2 regions of the Streptomyces sp. NPDC050560 genome follow, and region 2 is predicted to be linked to the other one. Evidence: predicted binding sites of a transcription regulator. Region 2 holds the regulator's gene; the other holds the start of a gene.
What was found. Region 2 encodes HspR, which represses chaperone genes until heat shock. Its sites were predicted from a motif close to TTGAGNNNNNNNNNCTCAA; they were not measured.

Region 1: a site for HspR is predicted at 1,723-1,741, ahead of lon (endopeptidase La). Genes of this name have one in related genera too.

What each region holds. Positions count from the first base shown of each region.
Region 1 is NZ_JBITGT010000005.1:450,697-454,661, reverse strand. Features, by position in the region: gene lon (endopeptidase La) at 1-1,700, opposite strand, end outside; gene ACIBIW_RS14180 (GNAT family N-acetyltransferase) at 2,195-2,872, shown strand; gene ACIBIW_RS14175 (flavodoxin family protein) at 2,971-3,594, opposite strand; gene ACIBIW_RS14170 (spermidine synthase) at 3,723-3,965, shown strand, end outside.
Region 2 is NZ_JBITGT010000002.1:329,053-333,017, forward strand. Features, by position in the region: gene grpE (nucleotide exchange factor GrpE) at 1-74, shown strand, start outside; gene dnaJ (molecular chaperone DnaJ) at 126-1,322, shown strand; gene ACIBIW_RS06175 (heat shock protein transcriptional repressor HspR) at 1,327-1,779, shown strand; gene ACIBIW_RS06180 (LuxR C-terminal-related transcriptional regulator) at 1,836-2,876, opposite strand; gene ACIBIW_RS06185 (helix-turn-helix transcriptional regulator) at 2,866-3,876, opposite strand.

The DNA of each region.
Region 1 (3,965 bases), on a different contig from region 2:
AGCAGCCGGGCGATGGAGCGCTCCAGGTTCCGCACCCCGGCCTCGCGGGTGTACTCGCCCGCGAGCCTGCGCAGCGCGCCCTCGTCGACCGTCACCTCGTCGGCCTTGAGACCGGCCCGCTCCAACTGGCGCGGCACCAGGTGGTCACGGGCGATGACGACCTTCTCGTCCTCGGTGTAGCCGTCGAGCCTGACCAGCTCCATCCGGTCGAGCAGCGCCTCCGGGATGGCCTCCAGGACGTTGGCGGTGGCCAGGAAGACCACGTCGCTCAGGTCGAGTTCGACCTCCAGGTAGTGGTCGCGGAAGGTGTGGTTCTGCGCCGGGTCGAGGACTTCGAGGAGGGCGGCCGCGGGGTCGCCGCGGAAGTCGGAGCCGACCTTGTCGATCTCGTCGAGCAGCACCACGGGGTTCATCGAGCCGGCCTCCTTGACGGCCCGCACGATGCGGCCGGGCAGCGCGCCGACGTAGGTGCGCCGGTGGCCGCGGATCTCCGCCTCGTCCCTGACGCCGCCGAGCGCGACCCGTACGAACTTGCGGCCCATCGCGTGCGCGACGGACTCGCCCAGCGAGGTCTTGCCGACGCCGGGCGGGCCGACGAGCGCGAGCACCGCGCCGCCGCGCCTGCCGCCGACGACCCCGAGGCCGCGGTCGGCGCGCCGCTTGCGCACCGCCAGGTACTCGGTGATGCGCTCCTTCACGTCTTCGAGGCCCGCGTGCTCCGCGTCGAGCACGGCCTGGGCGCCCCTGATGTCGTACGCATCCTCGGTCCGCTCGCTCCAGGGCAGTTCGAGCACGGTGTCGAGCCAGGTCCTGATCCAGGAGCCCTCCGGGCTCTGATCGCTGGCCCGCTCCAGCTTCTCGACCTCCTTGAGGGCCGCGTCCCGCACGTTCTCCGGCAGGTCGGCGGCCTCCACGCGGGCGCGGTAGTCGTCGGACTCGTCCTCGGCGCCCTCGCCGCCCTTGAGGTCGCGCAGCTCCTTGCGCACGGCTTCGAGCTGACGGCGCAGCAGGAACTCGCGCTGCTGCTTGTCGACGCCGTCCTGCACGTCCTTGGCGATGGTCTCCGCGACGTCCTGCTCGGCGAGGTGCTCGCGCAGTTGCCCGGTGGCCAGCTTCAGCCGGGCGACCGGGTCGCCGGTCTCCAGCAGCTCCAGCTTCTGGGCGGTGGTCAGGAACGGCGAGTAACCGGAGTTGTCGGCGAGCTGGGACACGTCGTCTATCTGCTGCACCCGGTCCACGACCTGCCAGGCGCCGCGCTTGCGCAGCCAGGCGGTGGCGAGGGCCTTGTACTCCTTCACCAGCTCCGTGACGGAGCCGGGCAGCGGGTCGGGGGCCTGCTCGTCGATCCGGGTCCCCTCGACCCAGAGGGCGGCGCCGGGACCCGTGGTGCCCGCGCCGACGCGGACCCGGTGGCGGCCCCTGATCAGGGCGCCGGGGTCGCCGTCGGCGAGGCGGCCGACCTGCTCGACGGTGCCGAGCACACCGGTGCCCGCGTAGGTGCCGTCGATCCTCGGCACCAGCAGCACCCGCGGCTTGCCCGGCGCCGACCTGGCGGCGGCCTGCGCCGCCTCCACGGCGGCCCGCACGTCGGTGTCGCTCAGGTCGAGCGGGACCACCATGCCGGGCAGGACCACCTCGTCGTCGAGCGGCAGCACGGGCAGGGCGAGTGACGTGTCAGGGCCGGTGGACTCAGTAGCCATGATCTCCCCTTCGGCAGTCAAGTTGAGCTATGCAGACTCAATGCTTGTGAGCCGATGAATGTTCCCCGGGGGTTGTTCGCTGTCAGCGATCAGGGGACGGGAGCCCTCACGACCGGGGTTCCGGCGCCTTGCGCCTCCTTGGGCAACAGCGCGCGGAGCTTCCGTTATGCCCGGCGCCCGGCGGCTCGCGGGATCGGCCGGGAGGGGCGGAGGAGGAACCCCGAGGAGGAAGAGGCGGAAAAGGGGTGGAGGTCGGCGGGGTGAGCGTGTGTAATGGCTGCAAGTCAGCAGAGGCTATTACACGCAGAGGTGCGTGCCCCCGGGGTGCGTGCCGCGTGGGGTCGAGCAGGAGGGGCGGTGCAGACGTGGCGTTCACGTCCGTACGGAGTGGTCGGGAGGGTGCCGGGCATACGGCGGCGCCGGGCGCGGGAGAAGGCGGCGGAGAGGGGTGCGGGGACGCGGCGGCGGCGCGGCCGTGGGACGACACGGCCTGTGTGGCCGAGAGCTGGGTGGCCGGCTGGGTGCTCTCGCGCGGCGCCGCGGAACCGGTGCCGCGCGACTGGGGGCTCACCGTCGACGTCGGACAGGTCACACAGGTCACGCGGTATGTGATCACCCGCCCCGAGGAGTCGTCCGTACGCCGCGTCGCCGCCGAGGGCGCCGTGCCGGGGCACTGGATCAAGGTCTTCGCCGAGCAGTCCTCGATCGGCCCCTGGCTCGGCCCCGGCTGGCGCGTGGACGAGCCCGGCCATCTGATGACCACGCGCGTCACGGGCCGTGCGCCCGGCGGGCCCCCCGACGGCTACCACCGGCGGAGCTGGACCAGGCAGGGCGTCACCCGGGTGCTCCTCACCGCGCCCGACGGCGCGTTCGCCGCCCGCGGCCAGGTCGCGGTGCGGGGCCGCACCGCGGTCGTCGACCAGATCGAGACCGGCGCCGCCCACCGCCGCCGCGGCCTCGGCAGCCATGTGCTGGGCGTCCTCGACGCCGCCGCCCACCACGGCGGCGCCGACCGCGCGGTCCTCGGCGCCTCGCCCGAGGGACGGGAGCTGTACACGTCACTGGGGTGGGAGGTGCGGGCACCGCTGAGCAGCTATGTCTTCAAGGGGCCCGCCGAAGCCCGGGGGCTTACCGAACCCAAGGGGCCCGCCGAGGCCACCCGCGGAACCTGAGGGCCCGCGCGCGAGAGCGCGAAGGCCCGCGCGCGGCCCCTCACGGGAGGCGCCGCCGCGCGGGGGCCCCGGGGGACGGCGGCGGGCGGGCGCCGGGCTCAGAGGCGTACCGCAGGGAGCGCGGCCGTGGCGGGCGGGGTGTGCAGGGGCCGGGTGAAGAAGGTCGCCGCCTCGGCCGCCGCCGTCGGGTCAGAACCCAGGTCTCCGGGCCGTACCGCCTTGCCGAGGAGCACGCCGCCCCACCGCATCCGCATGAAGTCGGCCGTGTTGCGCAGCGCCCCGACCAGGGGGTCCGCGTGCTCCGGGGTCGGCGAGTGGTAGGCGGTGACGCCCCAGAGGGTGGAGCCCTCCATGTCCGCGCGGAACGTGGCGCCAGGCACCCGGAACCAGCCCGACCAGTGGTCCAGGTACAGCTTCGCCTCCGAGGACAGGCTGTACCAGTACAGCGGCGAGACGACCACCACGTCCGTCGCCTCACGGGTCGCCCGCCACAGGTCGGCCAGCGCGCCCTCGGGACGGGGGAACTCCCCCGCCCCGTCGTGCCGTACGTCGCGGAAGCGCTCCATCGGCAGGTCACGGAGCCTGACCCAGGTGCGCGCCGCCGCGTCGGGCAGCGACCGTGCCGCGTGCCTCGCCAGCGCCTCCGAGTTGCCGCCCTCCCTGGTGCTCGCCAGCACGAACAGGAACCTCCGCCGCTCCCACGACCCCGCCTCGTCCGCCATCGCCGCGTCCCGCCTCTCCCGGCCACCCCGTGCGGCCACCGGTGCCGTGCAGCGCCACGGCGCCCCCGGGTATTCCGCCCGCCACCCTCGGTGTGCGGCACGGGACGCGCGGGGGCCACCATGGGGCCATGCCCACCCCACCCGAAGCGCCCGAAGCACGGGAAGCCGCGGAAGCGGCGGAAGCAGCAGCACCGGAAGCGTCCGCCGCCGTCAGGGCCGCGCCACCGGGGCCGCCCGAGGTGCTCGACCGGCGGGAGGGGCCCTACGGGGAGGTCGTGCTGCGGCGGCACGGCGACCTGCTCCAGATCATCGCCAACGGCTGCTTCCTGATGGACACTTCCGACGGCCGCTCGGAGCGCCTCCTCGTCGAC
Region 2 (3,965 bases):
GCGAGGGGCCCGACGACGCCGCCGACGCGGGACCCGACACGGACGGGACCAGCGGTGGCCCGGACGAGGGCTGACGCGGGCGCGCAGGAACGGGTGGCACACGAGCGGAAGGAGGGGCGTCGGGAGTGAGCACCAAGGACTTCATCGAGAAGGACTACTACAAGGTTCTCGGCGTCCCGAAGGACGCCACCGAGGCCGAGATCAAGAAGGCGTACCGGAAGCTCGCCCGCGAGTACCACCCGGACGCCAACAAGGGCAATGCCAGGGCCGAGGACCGCTTCAAGGAGATCTCCGAGGCCAATGACGTCCTCGGCGACCCCAAGAAGCGCAAGGAGTACGACGAGGCCCGCTCCCTGTTCGGGAACGGCGGCTTCCGCCCCGGCCCCGGCGGCGGGGGCGGCCAGCCCTTCAACTTCGACCTCGGCGACCTCTTCGGCGGCACCCCGGGCGGCGGCGGAGGCGGCGGCACCGGTGCCGGCGGCTTCGGCGGGGGCCTCGGCGACGTCTTCGGCGGCCTCTTCAACCGCGGCGGCGCGGGTCCCGGCACCAGGACCCAGCCGCGGCGCGGCCAGGACGTCGAGTCGGAGGTCACCCTCAGCTTCACCGAGGCCGTCGACGGCGCCACGGTGCCGCTGCGGATGTCCAGCCAGCAGCCCTGCAAGGCGTGCTCGGGCACCGGCGACAAGAACGGCACACCGCGCGTGTGCCCGACCTGCGTCGGCACCGGGCAGGTCTCGCGCGGCGGGGGCGGCGGCTTCTCGCTCACCGACCCGTGCGTGGACTGCAAGGGCCGCGGCCTCATCGCCGAGGACCCCTGCGACGTCTGCAAGGGCTCCGGCCGCGCCAAGTCGTCGCGGACCATGCAGGTGCGCATCCCCGCCGGGGTCTCCGACGGGCAGCGCATCAGGCTGCGCGGCAAGGGCAGCCCCGGCGAGCGCGGCGGCCCCGCGGGCGACCTGTACGTCGTCGTGCACGTGGACGCGCACCCCGTCTTCGGCCGCCGCGGCGACAATCTGACCGTCACCGTGCCCGTCACCTTCGCGGAGGCGGCGCTCGGCGGCGAGGTGAAGGTGCCCACGCTCGGCGGGCCCCCGGTCACCCTGAAGCTGCCCGAGGGCACCCCCAACGGACGCACCATGCGCGCCCGCGGCAAGGGCGCCACCCGCAAGGACGGCACCCGGGGCGATCTGCTGGTCACCGTGGAGGTCGTGGTGCCGAAGGATCTGTCAGGCAAGGCCCGCGACGCGCTGGAGGCGTACCGCGAGGCCACCGCGGGCGCCGATCCGCGGGCTGAGCTGTTCCAGGCAGCGAAGGGAGCATGACGCTATGGACGGCCGTCGTCGAAACCCGTACGAGCTGACCGAGGAGACGCCGGTGTACGTCATCTCGGTGGCCGCCCAGTTGAGCGGGCTGCACCCGCAGACGCTGCGGCAGTACGACCGCCTCGGTCTGGTGTCGCCCGACCGCACGGCGGGACGCGGCCGTCGCTACTCGGCCCGCGACATCCAACTGCTCCGCCAGGTGCAGCAGTTGTCGCAGGACGAGGGCATCAACCTGGCGGGTATCAAGCGCATCATCGAACTGGAGAACCAGGTGGCCGCGCTCCAGGCGCGCGTCGCCGAACTCCAGTCCGCGGTGGACGGCGCGGCGGCGGCCATGCAACAGCGCGAGGCCGCGGTGCACGCCTCGTACCGGCGGGACCTGGTGCCGTACCAGGAGGTGCAGCACACCAGCGCCCTGGTGGTGTGGCGCCCGCCGAACCGCCCCTCGGCGGGCTGAGCAGGCCGGAGAGCGCACGTGGGGAGGGCCCCGCCCTCCCCGCCACGGCCCCCCGGTCAGGGCTGCTGGAGGATGCCCGACTCGCCGATGAGGTAGCCGAGTTGGGCGCGGTTCTCGCTGCCCAGGGTGGTGGCGAGCTTCGCGATGTGCACCCGTACCGTGCGCACGTTCATGCCCAGACGGGCCGCGATCTTCTCGTCGGTGAGGCCGTCGATGAGCAGACGGGCGATGGCGCGCTGGCGCGTCGTCACCCCGTTCACCGACGGCTGCTCGACCGGGCGCGGCCACATCGGGGTCGCCATGTGCCACAGCCGGTCGAAGGTGGTCACAAGGAACTGCACCAGGCCCGGATGGCGGAGTTCGAGCGCCGCCGTCCTGTCGCTGTTCGCGGGGATGAAGGCGACCGAACGATCGAAGACGATCAGACGGTCGGTGACCTCGTGCAGGGTCCGCACCTGGACGTCGCCACGCAACTGCTCGTAGTGCGCGAGCACCGCCGACGAGTAGCGCGACGTGTGCTGGTACAGGGTGCGCATGCTGGCGCCCCGGTCGAGCACCTCCTGCTCGTGCGGCAGCGCCTCGCTCAGCCCCGCGGGGTCGCGCCGCCCGCCGGGCTGCACGGTCAGGATCTCCCGGGAGGCGTGGGCCGCCGCCCGCCAGAGGGCGGCGTTGATCCGGTCGTGGTCCCTGAGCACGGTGATCGCGCTCTGCGCCGCCGACGACGCGCTCTGCGCCTCAAGGGCCATCAGCGGTTCGAAGAGCGCCGCCACCTCCACCTCCCTGCGCCGCTCGCGCGCGATGCCGTCCTCGATGAAGCGCAGCACCTCGGGCAGCAGCACCGCGGGCGAGACCGGGCGCAGCCACGCCGCGTCGTCCGGGTCGGTGCGCCACGCCCCCACCCTGCCGAGGCACGACGCCTCGCCCGCCGCCGAGCGGGAGAGCCGGCCGTCCTGTAAGGCGCGCGCGTACAGGGCGAGGCAGGCCGCGCAGATGGCGGTGTCCCCGGCCCCGTCGCCGTGCTGGTGTGCGGGTTCGTGTCCGGGGTCCGCGGGGGGAGTGAGCAGGTCGCGTGGCGGCGCCGCCGGGTCAGTAGTCACGCTGTGGCTCCCGTCGAGGTCCTGGCTCCAGGATTCCCGATCGTGCGATGAGATAGCCCAGTTGGGCCCGGCTGCCGCTGCCCAGGGTGGCGGCGAGCTTGGCGATGTGCGCCCGGCAGGTCCGTACGTTCATACCGAGCCGCCGGGCGATCGCCTCGTCCACGTGGCCCTCCACGAGCAGCTTGGCTATGGAGCGCTGCACCCCGGTGATGCCGTCAGGGGCGGGGCTGTACGGGGCGGCCTCCTCGGTCAGGGGGGTGGCCCGCTGCCAGAACTGCTCGAAGACCGAGGCCAGGTACTCGACGAGACCGGGGTGCCGTAGCTCCAGGGCGACCTGGCGGTCACGGCGGGCGGGGATCACCGCCATGGTCCGATCAAAAATCAGCATGCGGTCGGTCAGTTCTTCGAGTGTTCTCACTTCCGCGTGATTGGGATCGATCTGCTCCAGATACGCGAAGATCCCGGGACCGTACCGCACCGTGTGCTGGTAGAGCGTACGCATCCGGACACCCCGGTCCAGCAGCCCTTGCACCCTGGTGAGCGACTGTGACAGCGCGTCGTAGTCCCGTACGCCGCCCGGCTGGATGCACAGCACCTCCTCGGTGCTCTGCGCGGTGGCGGCGTCCAGAGCGGTGTTGATGCTCTGGAAGCCCTCCAGGATGGTGATCGCGTGGGTGGTGGCCGGGGTCTGGGCGCTGAGCACCATGAATGGCTCAAAGGTGTCGGTGAGTTCCACCGTCAGCCGCCGTCGGTCCTGGATCTCGCGTTCTATGGGGTGCAGACGCTGGGAGAGGGCGGCGGTCGGCGGTACCGGGCGGAGCGAGTTCGGGTCGTCCGGATCGGGATGCAAAAGTGCGAACTCGATCAGACACGGTGCTGATTCGACCTCTGAACGAGCGATGCGGCCCGCGGTCAGTGCATGTGCGTACAGGCGCACGCCCTCATCGCATAGCTCGACAAGAGAGTGCGGATGTGTCGGCCTTGTGTCGATTTTGGACATATATCCACCCCTCAGGGTCCTGTACGTGCAAGAACATGATGCATCGGCCCTGTGGCTTCGACGTGCCCGAATGAGACATCGTCTTAGGG